One region of the Nonomuraea sp. ZG12 genome, then DNA from elsewhere that is predicted to be linked to it. Evidence: riboswitches for the same ligand, from Rfam matches in the RefSeq annotation. Region 1 holds a riboswitch; each other region holds the start of a gene.

Region 1 (5,042 bases):
GTCAGGCTAACCTAATTCAGGTAGGTCATCCACCCCTGAATCGGCCCGCCAGGAAGGCGCTACATTGTCCTCTACGGATCAGCACGTCCACGACCTCGTAGGCATCGGCTTCGGGCCGTCCAACCTCGCCCTTGCGATCGCCTTACGCGAGCACCATGCGCGGACGGGCCATCTGATAGACGCCGTGTTCCTCGACAAACAGCCCGCCTTCGGATGGCACCGGGGCATGCTGCTGGAAGGGACCACCATGCAAGTGTCCTTCCTCAAGGATCTGGTCACCATGCGGAATCCGGCGAGTGAGTTCAGCTTTCTCACCTATCTGCAGGACAAGGGACGCCTGCTCGACTTCATCAACCACAAGACCATGTTCCCCTCCCGGATGGAGTTCCACGACTACCTCGAATGGGCGGCCGCGCCCTTCGCCGATCAGGTGGAGTACGGATCCGAGGTCGTCGCCGTCACCCCGGTGGCCGTGGCCGGGACGGTCGAGTACCTGGACGTGGTCGTCCGTCAGAGCGACGGCACGCTGACCACCCGGCGCACCCGTGACCTGGTCGTCGCCGCCGGGCTCGAACCGGTCCTCCCGGAGGGCATGGTGAGCGACGAGCGCGTCTGGCACAGCGAGGAGCTGCTCGATCGGCTCCCCGGCCTGCGCGACCCGCGCAGGATCATCGTGGTCGGCGCCGGCCAGAGCGCCGCGGAGGTGACCGGCCATCTGCACGACACCTTCCCGGACGCCGAGGTGTGCGCGGTCTTCGCCAAGTACGGCTACACCCCCGCCGACGACAGCTCCTTCGCCAACCGCATCTTCGACCCCACGGCGGTCGACCACTTCTACTCCGCCCCCGACGAGGTGAAGTCGCGGCTGCTCGGCTACCACGCCTCCACCAACTACTCGGTGGTGGACCTGGAGGTCATCGACGAGCTCTACCGTCGCCACTACCAGGAGAAGGTGCGGGGCACCGAGCGGCTGCGCATCCTCAACGCCTCCCGGCTCGTCGAGGTCGAACCGGGTGAGACGGAGGTACGCGCCACGGTGGAGTTCCTGCCGACCGGTGAGCGGACCCCGCTGGACGCCGACGTCGTCGTCTTCGCCACCGGCTACCGCCCGGCCGACCCGCTGACCCTGCTGGGCGCCATCGGCGAGCACTGCGACCGGCTTCCCGGCGGCGGGCTGCGGGTCGGCCGCGACTACCGGATCGCGACGTCGCCGGCGATGCGCTGCGGCATCTACGTCCAGGGGGCCACCGAGCACACCCACGGCCTCACCTCGACCCTGCTGTCCAACACGGCGGTCCGGGTGGGCGAGATCGTCCAGTCGATGGCCGGCCGGCTGCGCAGCCCGAACCCCTACGCCCTGTCGCGAGCGGCGTCCCGCTGATCCTCTGTCCCTGACTGCTTCCGAGGAGGAATCCGTACATGAGCACCAACCCGTTCGACGACGCGGAAGGCCGCTTCCTGGTTCTGGTCAACGCCGAGGGGCAGCACTCGCTGTGGCCCGTCTTCGCCGAGGTCCCCGCCGGGTGGACGGTCGCCTTCGCGGAGAACACCCGGCAGGCGTGCCTGGACTACGTCGAGGCCCACTGGACCGACCTGCGCCCCCGCTCACTCGCCGAGGCGATGGACGGCTGATCGTCGCGCGCCCTGCTCGGTCAAAGATCTACCTAGAGGCGGGAATCCCTTACAGGCAAGGGGTTGCGGCATCCGACAGATGGAGTCGGAGTCTATGTGGATGTTTGTACCTCTTGCGGGGACATTGGGGGTTATATACCTTCTCGGTCATTACGGCAGCCGGAACGGGGCTCCCCTAGACCATCCGTTGCCGAATCATTGACCGGACCGCGCGCTGCCCTGGTGGGACCCCCTGCCAGCCAGGGCAGTGCGCGGCCGCCTAATCCGCTCACGCGGAGCCGGGGACCCACTCTTTTCCGGGGTGAATCGGACGCCAGCCCAGCTGCGCCCGTAGGGCACTTCCCAGCCCGAACCCGTCAGCTAACCCGGTAGGCGGCATGGAAGCAAGGAGTCAACCCCCTCATGCTCGACCCCCGCCTGCGCACACCCCTCACCCGCGCCCTCGCCGGACTCGCCCTCGCAGCCGCGAGCCTGGCCATGGCCGGCCCCGCCCACGCGGCGCCGCCGGAGAACGCGCCCATCGCCCAGGAACGCACCGTCCCGCTCACGTACGGCCAGGACGTCTCGAACTACCAGCCCGACCACGACTGGAACGCCAGCCCCGCCGAATTCGGCATCATCAAGGCGACCGAGGGCGTGACCTTCCGCGACCACGCCTTCGCCCGGCACTGGCGGGAACTGGACGCCAAGGGCATCGTCCGCGGCGCCTACCACTACGGCCACCCGGCCAACGACCCCATCGCCGAGGCCGAGCACTTCCTGTCCATGGTGAACTCCCAGCCGGCCAAGCCCGGCGACCTGCTGGTGCTGGACCTGGAGACCACCGACGGCCGCTCCGTCGCCGAGGTCAACGGCTGGGCCAAGACCTGGCTCGCCCACGTGAAGGACAAGACAGGCACCACCCCGATGTTCTACAGCGGCTGGAACTTCGCCGACACCTACGGCAAGGGGCTGGCCGAGTACCCGCTCTGGGTCGCCCACTACAGCAAGGCCAAGGGCACGGTCACCCCGCCGGCCGACTGGAAGTCCTGGGCCATCCACCAGTACTCCGACAACCCCGTCGACCAGAACGTCTCCCCGCTCACCCCCGAGGAGCTCCGCGCCCTCGGCCGCACCGCCTGAGCAGGCGCCCCGCTGACCGTCATCCAGCGGTCGATTCGTACGGGAAGATCGTCCGTCACTTAGAGTGATGAACCATGACGATGGATCCTGAGGCGGACCGGCTGGTGGGCGTCGCGGCACGGTTGTTCGCCGAGCTGGGGTTCGACGGGACGTCGATGCGCCTGATCGCCGACGCCGCCGGGGTCGACGTGGAGTGGCTGACCGCGCGGGCCGGCGGCAAGCACCAGCTGTACGCCGAGGTGATGCTGCGGGCGCATCGCGCCGAGCGTGAGGTCCTGGACGCGGCGGTGGCCGCCTTCACCCCGGCCAGGGAGGGGCTGATCGAGCTGGCGGACGCCTACCTGGACTTCTACGCCACCCATCCGCAGATCCTGGCGCTGTGGCTGCACCGATGGATGGGGGACGCCGCCGACGTGCCCGACTTGGAGGACCTGTACTCGCGGCCGCTGTCGGCCCTCCTGCTCAACGCCGTACGGGACCTCATACCGGCCGACATCGACGCCGAGCATCTGCTCTGGACCGTGGTGTGGTGCGTGTACGGGTTCCTGGCCGGCGGCATGCGGTACGTCGACCCGCATCGCCGTCAGGGGCGGCGCGGACGGCCGCCGAGCACGGAGGAACTGGAGGACTTCCGCGCCTATCTGCACGCCATGATCATCCACATGACCACCCCGGTCAGCGGCTCGGCGCGCTGAAAGGGCGCGGCCCTGGCCGCTGCGGAGGTCAGTCGGCCGGCTGGGACGCGCGCAGTTCGGCGGTCAGCTCGGCGGCCGTGGCGAGGTCGGTGGCGAGGGCCTCGCGGTCGGCGGGGGACAGCTCCAGCGCGCCGACCTCGGCGAGCAGGATGGCCGCCGCCTCCCGTTCGCCGGTACGCAGCCGCAGCTCGGCGAGGTAGACCAGGGCGGGCAGCCGCTCGGCGGGCGGCGCGTCGGCGTGCCGGGCCAGCCCCGTCTCCAGTACGCGCACCCCGGCGGCCTCGTCGCCGTGCGAGTCGGCCTGGCGCACGGCGGCGGCCACCACGCGTGCCAGCCGGCTCTGCGGCGCGGCCGGTTCCTCGTCTCCGTGGCGGTGGATCCGCAGCCAGTTGCCGCCCGGGTCGACCACGCTGAACCCGCCGGGCGCGCCCTGCCTGGCCCGAGGCCGGGTCATCCGCGGGATCCCGGACACCGGCACCTTCCCGAACGCCTCGCGCAACCCGGCGGCGAACGCCGCGTGCAGCGCCCGCGTGTCCGGGACCAGTACGACCACACTGCCCATCGAGTCGGCGGGATCGAACCCGGGGACGCCGAAGAAGTGCAGCTCGATGCCGCCGCGCCGGACGGCTGCGAACGGGTTCGGGCGCTCCTGACGGTACGTCACGTCGAACCCGAGCGCGGTGTAGAAGGGCAGGACGTCGTCGAGGTCCCGGCAGGGCAGGCCTGGGATGGTGTACTCGGTGCGCATGCTGACACCGTACACTGTTCGGAGTTTTTCTGGAGGTCGTGAGATGGAGTACGCGGGGCGGGGTGACGCGGCGCGCACCATGGCGCTGCTCTGGGACGGGTTGCCGGCGCCCCGGCGCGGGCCGAGGCAGCGGCTCGACCTGCCGCGGATCGTCGACGCCGCGATCGCCGAAGCCGACAGCGCCGGTCCGGCCGCCCTGTCGATGCGGACCCTGGCCCAGCGGCTCGGCATCGGCACGGCGTCGCTGTACACCTACGTGCCGGGCAAGGCGGAGCTGCTGGAGCTGATGGTCGACCGGGTCGCGGGTGGCCGGCCGCTGCCCGCCGCCGACGCGGGCCACCGGGCCGGGCTGCGCGACCTGGCCCGGTCCGACCTCGCCGCCTTCCGCGCCCATCCCTGGCTGCTGCAGGTGGCGACCTCGCGCACGGTCTTCGGCCCGAACGTCGTCACCCGCTACGAGGCCGCGATGGCCCTGCTCGACGGGCACGGCCTGGCGGCGATCGACGTGGCGGGATGCGTCGCGGCGGTGGAGGCGTACACCAGAGGCGCCGCCTCGGCGGTCGTCGAGGCCGAGCAGGCGCCCGCGCGGACCGGCAGCAGCGACGACGAGTGGTGGGAGCGGCGCGCGCCGCTGCTGGGGGAGCGCATGGCCGGGCGCTTTCCCCGGCTGGCCGCGCTGGGCGAGGCCGGGGCGTTCGCCGTGTCGGACACCGCCCTGCCCTACACGCTGCAGCGGGCGCTGGACCGCTTCGCCTTCGGCCTCGACCTCGTCCTGGACTCCATCGACGCCCGCGTCGCGGCGCCCCGGGCTCAGCCGATGCGCAGCGGCAGCGTACGAGGCCCGC
Region 2 (5,042 bases), on a different contig from region 1:
CCAGCGTGACCGAGCCCGGCCAGAGCGTCTATTCGGCGACGAAGGCCGGGCTCGTGCAACTGCTGCGCACCGCGGCGGCCGAGTTCGGCCCGCACGGGGTGCGGGTCAACGCGATCGCGCCGGGCGTGGTGGAGACGCCCCTGACCCAGCAGATCAAGGACGACCCCGCCTGGTACGACGCGTACGCGGCCAAGAGCGCGCTGGGCCGCTGGGCCACCGCCGAGGAGATGGCCGGCGCGGTGGTCTACCTGGCCGGTGACGCCGCCGGCTTCGTCACCGGCTCGGTGCTCTACGTGGACGGCGGCTGGACCGCCGTAGACGGCCGCTTCGACCCGCCCCGGTGAGCCGTCAGCGGATCTCCATGGCGGGCAACACGTCGTTGGCGAGCGTCCCGACCTCGTCGACCCGGATCCGCACCCGGTCGCCCGGCGTCAGGGTGAAGTCCTGGCCGGGCACCAGGCCGGTGCCGGTGGACAGGATCACGCCCCGAGGGTGACGGTCGGCCCGGAACAGGTAGCCGACCAGGTCGTCGAGGCGGCGGTGCAGCTGCGAGGTGGCGGCCGTGCCCTCCCAGGTGACCTCGCCGCCACGGAAGATCGTCATCTCGATCTCCAGGGCGTACGGGTCGGGGACCTCCCAGGCGGGGCGGATGCCGGGACCGAGCGCGGTGGCGCCGGCGAACATCTTGGCCTGCGGGAGGTAAAGCGGGTTCTCCCCCTCGATGGAGCGGGAGCTGACGTCGTCGCAGACGGTGTAGCCGGCGATCTCGCCGCTGGCCGTGACCACCACGGCCAGCTCCGGCTCGGGGACATCCCAGGTGGAGTCGGGCCGCACACCGATGGCCTCGTCATGCCCGCGCACCCGCCGACCGATCGACTTGAAGAACAGCTCGGGGCGCTCGGCGTCGTAGACCCGCTGGTAGATGTCAGGCTCGGTGCTCTCCTCGACCCTGGCCTCGCGGGACTGCCGGTAGGTGACGCCGGCCGCCCACACCTCGGTGTCGGGATCGACGGGCGCGGCGGGCGTCACCTCGTCGATCGGCTCGGAAGCCGCTTCGAGCAGCGTACGGAAGTGATCGAGGTCGGCGGAGAGCGCGTCGCCGAGCGAGAAGCCGGCGGGCAGCGCGCGGTCGCCGCCCGCGGCGCGCACCGCCCAGCGGGAGGAACGAGAGCAACGAACGAGGTGCATGAGCGCCTTCCTGTCAAGCGAACAGTGCTCCCGGTCAGGGCCCCGGCCGGGGCCCGTCCAGGTCACGGCGTGCCCGCGCCGGGCTCGCCATGTCCGGCAGCCTACTCAAGCGCTTTTCCGGTGCTGTGCCCGCGTCAGGCCGCGAACTCGGGGTAGCCGTATCCGACGACCTGCGACGTGGGACGGACCCGCTCCTCGACCTTGCCGTTGCCGGTGTTGCCCTCGATCGTGGTGATCGTGCCGTCGCCGTTGTCCTTCTTGACCAGGCCGACGTGGTCGATGGCGCTGGTGGTCTTGGCGCCGTTCCAGTCGTAGAAGACCACGGAGCCGGGCTTGGCGACGGTGCCCCAGCGCTGGTTGGCCTTGAACCAGTCGGCGTAGGTGACGGTGTAGGCGTCCCAGCCGACCGAGGTCCGGGCGCCGGCCTTCTCGCCGACCCAGGAGACGAACATCGCGCACCACGGGGCGTTGGCGTACAGCTGCGGCCGGCCGCCGCCGTCGCGGGCCAGCGTCTCGGTCGCGCGCGGGGAGGACATGTACCAGCTGTGGTACGGCGTGCCGCCGCCTGCCGCGTTCTCCTTCACACCGATCTGGGACTCGGCGACCCGCAGCAGGGTCTGCGTGCTGACCTTGCCGGTCTCGGCAGCGGGGACCGCCTTCTGCTGCGACGGGTGCTCCGCCGCCATGGCGGCGGTGCCGCCCAGGGTGGCGCCGGCGGCGACGCTCAGTCCAAGAGCGAAGGTGACGATGTTGGACCGGCTATAAGCGCGCTTGAGGATGTTCTTTGCCATTCTGGGGGTGCTCCTTACTTCCATGCCGCCTACCGGGTTAGCTGACGGGTTCGGGCGTGGAAGTGCCCTACGGATGCCTCAGGAGAGAGCAACCGATTCACCCCAGAAATACGTGGGTCCCCGGTTTCGCGAGTTTCGCGGATTCGGCGGCCGCGGCAGACCTGTGATCGAACAGAGGCACAGGTCAGACGCGGTCTCGGCGATTGAAACGGTCACGCGGGCATGTGAAAGACCCTGGCGTGTACCGCGGATGACTCAAAGGTAAGTGAACGGCATAGAACGATGCAAGTGAAGGGCTTGACTCCCTCACGGAATCCCCTGTCACGCAAGGGATTCAGCCCTCCATTCTTTACCTTTCTCCGGGTTTGACGAGGGCAGAAACGCGCCCCTTCAGGGCCGGATGATCGCCATTCGCGTGACGGTGAACTCCTCGATGGCGAACCGCGGGCCCTCCCGGCCGATGCCGGAGTCCTTGACGCCGCCGTAGGGCATGTTGTCGGCGCGGAAGCCCGGCACCTCGTTCACCACCACTCCCCCGGCCTCGATGCGCTCGATCGCCGCGAACGCCGTGGCCAGGGAGCGGGTGAAGACCGATGCGTGCAGGCCGTACCGGGAGGCGTTGACCGTGGCGAAGGCGGCGTCCAGGTCGGGCACCGGCCGTACGCACACCACAGGACCGAAGATCTCCTCGTCCCAGGCGGCGGCCCCGCCGGGCACGTCGGCCAGCACGGTCGGCGCGATGGCCCGGCCGTCACGCACGCCGCCGGTGACGAGCCTGGCGCCAGAGGATCCGATCCAGTCCAGCACCCGGTCCGTCGCCGCCGGGTCGATGAGCGGCGCCACCCGCGTCCCGGGCGAGCGCGGATCGCCCACGGCGACGTCCTTCATGCGCGCGGCGAGCAGCCCGAGGAACTCCTCGTGCACCGCCTCCTCGACCAGCACCCGCTGCACCGAGATGCACGCCTGCCCCGAGGCGTAGTAGCCGCCGCGCACCACGGCGTCGGCGGCGGCCTCCAGATCTGCGTCGGCGGCGACCACGAGGGCGGCGTTCGAGCCCAGCTCCAGCAGCACCTTGGTGGGGGCGGCGGCGCGGGCGATGGCGTGCCCAGCGGCGGCCGAGCCGGTGAACGACACGGCGCCGATCCGCCGGTCCTCCACCAGCGTGCGGCCGACCTCCACGTCCCCGGTGACGAGCTGCACCGCGGCGGCGGGCAGCACGCCCGCCGAGCGCAGCAGATGCACCAGCCAGAGCGTCGCCAGCGGCGTCGCGGGAGCCGGCTTGACGATGACCGGGCAGCCGGCCGCCAGCGCCGGAGCGATCTTGTGCGCGGCCAGCAGCAGCGGATAGTTGAAGCCGGTGATCCCGGCCACCACGCCGATGGGCCGCCGCGTCCAGAACCCGATCAGCCCCTCTCCCGACGGCATCAGGTCCAGCGGCACCGTCTCACCGTGCAACCTCGCCACCTCCTCGGCGGCGGTGGCCAGGGTGACAAGCGTGCGCGCCACCTCGACCCGGCAGTCCACCAGCGGCTTGCCGGTCTCCAGCACGAGCAGCCGCTCGAACTCCTCGCGCCGCTCGGCGACCGCGTCGTGCGCGCTCGTCAGCGCGGCGCGGCGCGCGTGCGACGGCAGCGCGGCCATCGCGGGCGCGACCGCGAGCGCCTCCTCCACGGCCCGCGCCGCCAGCGCCGCGTCCCCGACGGGCGCGCTCATCACGACGGAGCCGTCGTACGGGAAGATCACGTCAGCGTACGCCGGGGCGTCGGCCCACCCCTCCCCCACCGGAAGGCCGGACGGCCACGAGCCTGCGTAAGTCACTGTTTCCCCCTTTGTCCTGGCGATCGGGTCATGGCATGCGGGTCATGGCATGCGGGTCATGGCGATCGGGTCATGGCGTTCGCCGAAGGGCGCTCGGGAACACGTCGAGATACGCGGGCGCGCCCGCCCGCCCGGTCGCGGCCAGCACCGCGTGCGCCACGGCCCGGCTGAACACGTCGGCCCCGGCGGCGAGCAGGTCGTGCAGGTGCGCCCCCTCGGGCGCCGCACCGTCCCAGGGCGCTCGACGTACGGCGCCGTCCCGGAGCTCCCCACGGGGTCCAGGCCCGTTCACGGCGGCGGGGCGGGATCCGTACAGGGTCCGGCCGGGTTGTGGCGGGGGCAGGGCGCAGGTGGAGACGGCGAAGACGGTGTCGCCGTCGACCATCGTGTGCGCGGGGCGGATGGCTCGGGCGAGCCCGTCGTGCGCGACGCCGGCGAGCTTGCCGCACTGGGCCTTGGTGAGGGTCAGGTCGGTGGCGACGACGCCGATGGTGGTGTTGAGCGAGGTCACCCCGGCGGGCCGCCAGGCGGCGACCTCCTCCGCCGACGGCTCCCCCAGGTGGTCGAACTCGCCGGGAAGCCCGTAACGGGCACCGGACAGGACCCCGGTCCCCGGATCCAGGACGGACCCGGCGGCGTTGACCACCGCGAGCGCGGCCACGGTCACTCCCGAGGGCAGCACGACGCTCGCGCCCCCGATCCCCCCGGCGAGCCCGCCCGCCATGGCGCCGGTGCCGGCCCCGATGGATCCCCCTAGAGCGCCACCGCCCTCATTCGCCCGGGCCGCCGCTCCGCTGGATCCGCCCGCGGCGCCACCGCTCTTCTTCGCCCGGGCCGCCGCCCGGCCGTCCGCTGGAGAGGCCTGGCCGAGAGGGTCTGGAGAGGACGTGGCCGCGTCGTAGGCGGCGTGGCCGAAGGCGGCGTCCGGGGTGGCGCGGAAGCGGGTGCCTCTGCCGAGGTCGTAGATGACGGCGGCCGGGACGATGGGGACGACGCCGCCCTCCACCGGGAAGCCGACGCCGCCGTCCGCGAGCCGGTCCATGACGCCGCAGGCCGCGCTCAGCCCGTAGGCGCTGCCGCCCGACAGGACGATGGCGTGCACGCGCTCGACCAGGTTGCGTGGGTCCAGGAGCTCGGTCTCGCGGGTGCCGGGGGCCGCGCCGCGCACGTCCACCCCGGCGACCATGCCGCCGGGCGGGGCCAGGACGACGGTGGTGCCGGTGAGGTAGCCGTCACCGGTCCGCT
Region 3 (5,042 bases), on a different contig from region 1:
GCAGGTCGGCGGGGTTCTCGCCGTTCAGCCCCCGGAACGCCAGGGTGACGGGGACGGACATCCGGGTCTCGACGATCTCGGTGACGGTGACCGCCCCCACCTGGAACATGCGCTCTCTCCTCGCCATGCGGGTGAACAGCTACGCGACGCGGGCGACCCCGGCCAGCACGCCGCCGCGGGCCAGGCCGGGCCAGCCGTACGGGTCCTCGTCGGGGTTGCGCCACCGCTGGGCCGGGACGACGCCCGGATCCAGCAGTTCGAGGCCCTCGAACCAGCCCAGCAGGCTCTCGCGGTCACGCCAGGCGATCGCGCCGGACGTGCTGCGCCGGTAGACGCCGCGCACCACGTCCACTGCCTCCTTGTCGGCCTGGCCGGTCTCGATGTAACCGTGGGAGACCATCAGGTGGCTGCCCGGGACCAGCGGCCGGCGCAGGGTCTCGATGATCCGCGCCACCTCCGCGTCGTCGTGCAGGAAGTGCAGCACCGCCGCGATGACGACCGCCACGGGCCGGGTGAAGTCGAGGTGGCCGGCGGCGGCGGCCAGGAGGGCCTCCGGGTCGCGTACGTCCGCCTCCACGATGACCGTGCCGGGATTGTCGGCGAGCAGGGCCCGCGCGTGGGCCAGCACGATGGGATCGTTGTCGGAGTAGACGACCCTGGCGTCGGGCGTGACGCGCTGGACGACCTGGTGGATGTTGTCCTGGGTGGGCAGGCCGGTGCCCAGGTCGAGAAACTGCCGCACCCCGGACTCGGCGAGATGCCGTACGCCGCGGATCAGGAACCCGCGGTTGGCCAGGGCGACCTCCCTGATGTCCGAGCCCATCCGGCGGCCCAGCTGGATGATCTGCTCGGCGGCTTCCCGGTCGGCCGGGAAGTTGTCCTTCCCGCCGAGGTAGTAGTCGTACATTCTGGCGACACTGGGCACGGTCGGATCGATGTGTGCCGGAAGCTGCTCGTCCCCTGTCATGCCCTCGCCTCGTTTCCGGTGCTTTGCCAGAAATAGTACGAGTTTTCCGGACTGTGTGGATCTTTGCCGAAAGAAAAATGATCGGCACTTTCTTGGGCGGCAATAAGAAACGTTCGATGGTCGGCTGTGGGCATACTTTGGTCGCCTGTGCCGCCGACGTCGCCATGGCAAGGTGTAGCCCATGGGGATTCTCGGTTTCTTTCTCATGCTTCAGGGGTTCGGCGGCTTGGTGGCCACCTCCTTCGACCGGCACTTCGGTCTGCTGCATCTCTGGCTCGACGGCAGCGCGCACACCGCCCTGAGTCTCGTTCTCGGCCTGCTCGGGCTGGTGCTCCTGGGCGATGCCGTACGGCGCGGCGCGAAGAAGTCATGACCGCTGTCGCCGTCCCGGAAGAGCTGACCGGCTGGCTGGCGGGGCGGGCCATCCGGCTGGCCGCGCTGGAGCCGGGCGCGCCCGTCGCCGACCTGGAGCCGCTGCGGCCCGCTCTGGACGGCGTGCGCGTGGTGGGGCTCGGCGAGGCCACCCACGGCACCCGGGAGTTCTTCCTGCTCAAGCACCGGCTGCTGCGCTTCCTGGTGGAGGAGCTGGGCTTCACCGTGCTGGCGATGGAGGCCAGCGTCTCCGCCGCCGAGGCGGTCAACGACTACGTGCTGCACGGCACCGGCGACGCGGCCGAGGCGCTGGGCGGGATGGTCTTCTGGACCTGGCACACGCGCGAGATGCTCGGGGTGGTGGAGTGGATGCGCGAGTACAACCGCGCCGCGCCCCCGGAGCGTAAGGTGCGTTTCGCCGGGATCGACCCGCAGTATCCGGCGGCCTCGATCGAGTGGCTGGCCCGATACCTGGGGGAGGTCGCCCCGGCGTTCCTGGAGCCGCTGGCCGCGCTCGGGCAGACCCGGCTGGGGGTGGACGGCCCCCTGGACCCGGCCGTCGAGACAGCCGCCCGCCGCCTGGAGGACTTCCTCGCCACCGGGCCCGGATCGGCGGGTGAGGCGATCGCGCATGCCAGGACGCTGCGGCAGAGCGCCGTCCTGGCGTCCCGGCCGATGCGGCACGCCGACCCGCAGCAGACCGTCGGCGCCGTCCGTGACCTGTTCCTCGCCGACAACGTGGACCGGCTGCTGGGCGACCCCGCCGTGAAGGTCGCGGTGTGGGCGCACAACGGCCATGTGATGTCCGGCAACCACGGCGGCGGCCCCGTCCCGGCCATGGGCCGGCACTTGCGGCAGCGGCACGGCGCCGCCTACTACGCCCTGGGGCTGCTCATGGGGGAGGGGGAGTTCAGGGCCAGGCGGATGCGCTTCGGCAGGCCCGACACGCGCAAGCCGCCCGTGCGGAACCGGGTGCCGAGCGTCGACAACGCCACGATGGTGGAGGCCAGGCTGGCCGCCGCCTGCCCGGACGACCACCTGCTGGACCTGCGCACCGGCGAGCGGTCGGAGGGCGTGGCGCGCTGGCTCGGCAGCCGTCTGCACGTGCGCGCCTACGGAGCCGTGGTCAGCCGCCTCACCTACAAGTTCCGCTTCGCCCCGACCGTGCTCGCGGACGACTACGACGGCCTCGCCTTCATCCGCTCGGGCACCTGCTCCACGCCGCTGTGACCCGGAATCGCCGATCCCCGGTTTCGCGCTGTAAGGAGCGTCATGCCAAGCTGTGTATGTCCCCAACACCAGGAGGTCCTCATGGCGGAATCACCGGAGCCGGAAGTCAGCGAAACCCCCGAGGACGAGATGAAGCGCAAGTTCCGCGAGGCGCTGGATCGCAAGCGCAACCAGCAGGCGGACACGGGTGCGGGTGGCAGGGGCGCCGACGCTTCGAAGATCCACGGAGCACACGGGCCGGCTGCCAGCAAGCGATCGTTCAGGCGTAAGAGCGGCGGCTGAATCGGGGGATTCGCGGGGGTACGGCATGCCGTACCCCCTTTTTTCTTGACCTTCTTAGGTAGATCTTCGACCGATTCATGGCATTTGCTTTGCGTTTGTCCGGTTTGGCCTATAAGTTGAGTGGCGTTACCAGGCGGTGACCTGGCCCTTCAACAGGAAGAGGCGGCCGCCTGGCGCCGAATCCCGCGCCTCCGCGGGAACCGGGGACCCATCTCCTGGGGTGAATCCGGCCTTCGCGGCCGGTAGGACATCTCCACGTCCGAACCCGTCAGCTAACCCGGTAGGCGAGATGGAGAGGACGAACTCACCTGTGCTCCGTTCCCGCGTACCCCCAGCCCGCGTAACGTCACCAGCCGCCCACTGAGCGGCGACTTCCCCCAAGCTTCTCCGCGCTCCGCGTAGCGTCCGTCGGCCTTTCGCTGCCCGGCTACGCCCTCAAGCGAGCGCGCGCTTCCCCATACCTAACGAAGGATTCCCTTTTTCATGTCTGCTCGCTTCGGCATGCGTTCCATCACCCTGCTCGCCGGCGCCGCCACTGCCGGCGTCCTGGCCTTCGGCGCCGGCCCCGCCGCCCACGCCGATGTCGACGACACTCAGAAGGTCCTGCTCAAGGGCTCGACCACGGCCTCGTACTTCTGGGACGACAACTCCGGCCGCGCCGGCGACACCGGCCTGCCCGCCAGCGGCAAGCCCATGCAGAAGGGCATGGCCGCCAGCCCCAGCTGGCCCCTGCTGACCGAGGGCTACGTGGTCTACAACGGCAAGAAGATGCCGTTCTTCGTCGGTGACCGCGGCCCCGGCGCTCCCTCCAGCAGCGGCGTCATGCTGGACCTGGACTCCAAGACCTTCGCCGAGCTGACCGGTGGCACGTTCAACTCCCGGACGCTGATGGTCGACGACAACGGTGGCAAGGGCCACATCAAGGTCGAGTACGTCATCACCAAGTGGGGCAAGGGCGTGGGCAAGAAGAACCACCCGGTGGCCTTCTCGACCGGCGCCTGGTCGCGTAAGGACGCCAACCCGGCCAAGCCGCCGCAGATCCTGGCCGAGAAGAAGATCGAGAAGGGCGAGTCGAAGGTCGTGGAGGGCAAGCCTCTCGCCGACGCCTCCGCCCGCGCCGGTTCGGGCTCCGGCGGCTCCGCCGTCTCCGTCAAGGCGACCGCGTACGCCGGCCCCTCCAGCCCCGCCGCCGCGGCCGCGACCGAAGAGCCGAGCGGCGTCGCCGGTGCCGCCCTCGCCGGCGGCCTGGCCCTCGTCGGCGGCGGCGCCATCCTCGGCCGCGACCGCATCCGCCGCCTCATGACCCGCTGACCCACCCCTCACCGCACGCGACACCCCCCGCCGACCCCTGGGGATGGTTCTGCGCCGACCTCCGTCGACCCCCCCCCGCCGTCCTTGGGTTTGGCTTTACGCCAGGAGCATTTGACGGTAATTGTCATCTGTGATCTCGCGTGCATCGGTCAACGGCATCGAACTGGCCTACGAGAGCTTCGGCTCGCCTGACGGGCGCCCTCTCCTACTGATCATGGGGCTGGGCGCCCAGCTCATACACTGGGACGACGAATTCTGCTCGCTACTGGCCGAGCAGGGTCACCACGTCGTCAGATTCGACAACCGCGACGCGGGCCTGTCCACCCATCTGCACGCCGAGGGCGTCCCCCTACCGGGGACGCCCTCGGCGTATCTGCTGGACGACATGGCCGACGACGCGGCGGGGCTGATGGAGGTGCTCGGCTGGCCCGCCGCGCATGTGGTGGGCGCGTCGATGGGCGGCATGATCGCCCAGACCCTCGCCTTCAGGCACCCCGAAAGAGTGCTCACCCTCACCTCGATCATGTCCACCACGGGCCCGTCGGCGGCCCCGCCCACCGAGGCGGCCGGCGCGGTGCTGTTCGCCCCGCCGGCCGGCGACCGGGAGGCGGTGCTGGCCCAGGCGCTGGCGAACCGGGCGGTGATCGGCTCGCCCGGCTTCGAGCTCGACCGGGAGCGTTTCCTGCGGCTGGCCGCCCTGGCCTACGACCGCTGCCACGACCCGGCGGGCACCGCCAGGCAGTTCGCCGCGATCATGGCCTCCCCCGACAGGACCGAGCCGCTCGGCGGGGTGGACGTGCCCACGCTGGTCATCCACGGTGACGCGGACCCCCTGGTTCCGCTCGCCGGCGGCCAGGCCACCGCGGCGGCCATCCGGGGA

The links. A riboswitch is a leader RNA that binds a small molecule or an ion and turns the genes downstream of it on or off. The one in region 1 is predicted to bind cyclic di-AMP.
Positions count from the first base shown of each region.
Region 2: another riboswitch for cyclic di-AMP. It lies ahead of ACTMTF_RS04565 (CHAP domain-containing protein); the one in region 1 lies ahead of ACTMTF_RS24190 (glycoside hydrolase family 25 protein).
Region 3: another riboswitch for cyclic di-AMP. It lies ahead of ACTMTF_RS21895 (hypothetical protein); the one in region 1 lies ahead of ACTMTF_RS24190 (glycoside hydrolase family 25 protein).

Region 1 is NZ_JBQHCW010000008.1:301,514-306,555, forward strand. Features, by position in the region: gene ACTMTF_RS24180 (lysine N(6)-hydroxylase/L-ornithine N(5)-oxygenase family protein) at 65-1,381, shown strand; gene ACTMTF_RS24185 (MbtH family protein) at 1,420-1,632, shown strand; cyclic di-AMP (ydaO/yuaA leader) riboswitch at 1,879-2,022, shown strand; gene ACTMTF_RS24190 (glycoside hydrolase family 25 protein) at 2,035-2,754, shown strand; gene ACTMTF_RS24195 (TetR/AcrR family transcriptional regulator) at 2,829-3,449, shown strand; gene ACTMTF_RS24200 (bleomycin resistance protein) at 3,478-4,197, opposite strand; gene ACTMTF_RS24205 (TetR/AcrR family transcriptional regulator) at 4,241-5,042, shown strand, end outside; gene ACTMTF_RS24210 (cytochrome P450) at 5,008-5,042, opposite strand, start outside.
Region 2 is NZ_JBQHCW010000001.1:970,511-975,552, reverse strand. Features, by position in the region: gene ACTMTF_RS04575 (SDR family NAD(P)-dependent oxidoreductase) at 1-344, shown strand, start outside; gene ACTMTF_RS04570 (fumarylacetoacetate hydrolase family protein) at 349-1,188, opposite strand; gene ACTMTF_RS04565 (CHAP domain-containing protein) at 1,323-1,979, opposite strand; cyclic di-AMP (ydaO/yuaA leader) riboswitch at 1,991-2,138, opposite strand; gene ACTMTF_RS04560 (aldehyde dehydrogenase family protein) at 2,370-3,797, opposite strand; gene ACTMTF_RS04555 (P1 family peptidase) at 3,868-5,042, opposite strand, start outside.
Region 3 is NZ_JBQHCW010000007.1:256,794-261,835, reverse strand. Features, by position in the region: gene ACTMTF_RS21920 (MBL fold metallo-hydrolase) at 1-109, opposite strand, end outside; gene ACTMTF_RS21915 (SAM-dependent methyltransferase) at 140-967, opposite strand; gene ACTMTF_RS21910 (hypothetical protein) at 1,149-1,340, shown strand; gene ACTMTF_RS21905 (erythromycin esterase family protein) at 1,337-2,569, shown strand; gene ACTMTF_RS21900 (DUF5302 domain-containing protein) at 2,651-2,851, shown strand; cyclic di-AMP (ydaO/yuaA leader) riboswitch at 3,016-3,153, shown strand; gene ACTMTF_RS21895 (hypothetical protein) at 3,335-4,162, shown strand; gene ACTMTF_RS21890 (alpha/beta fold hydrolase) at 4,293-5,042, shown strand, end outside.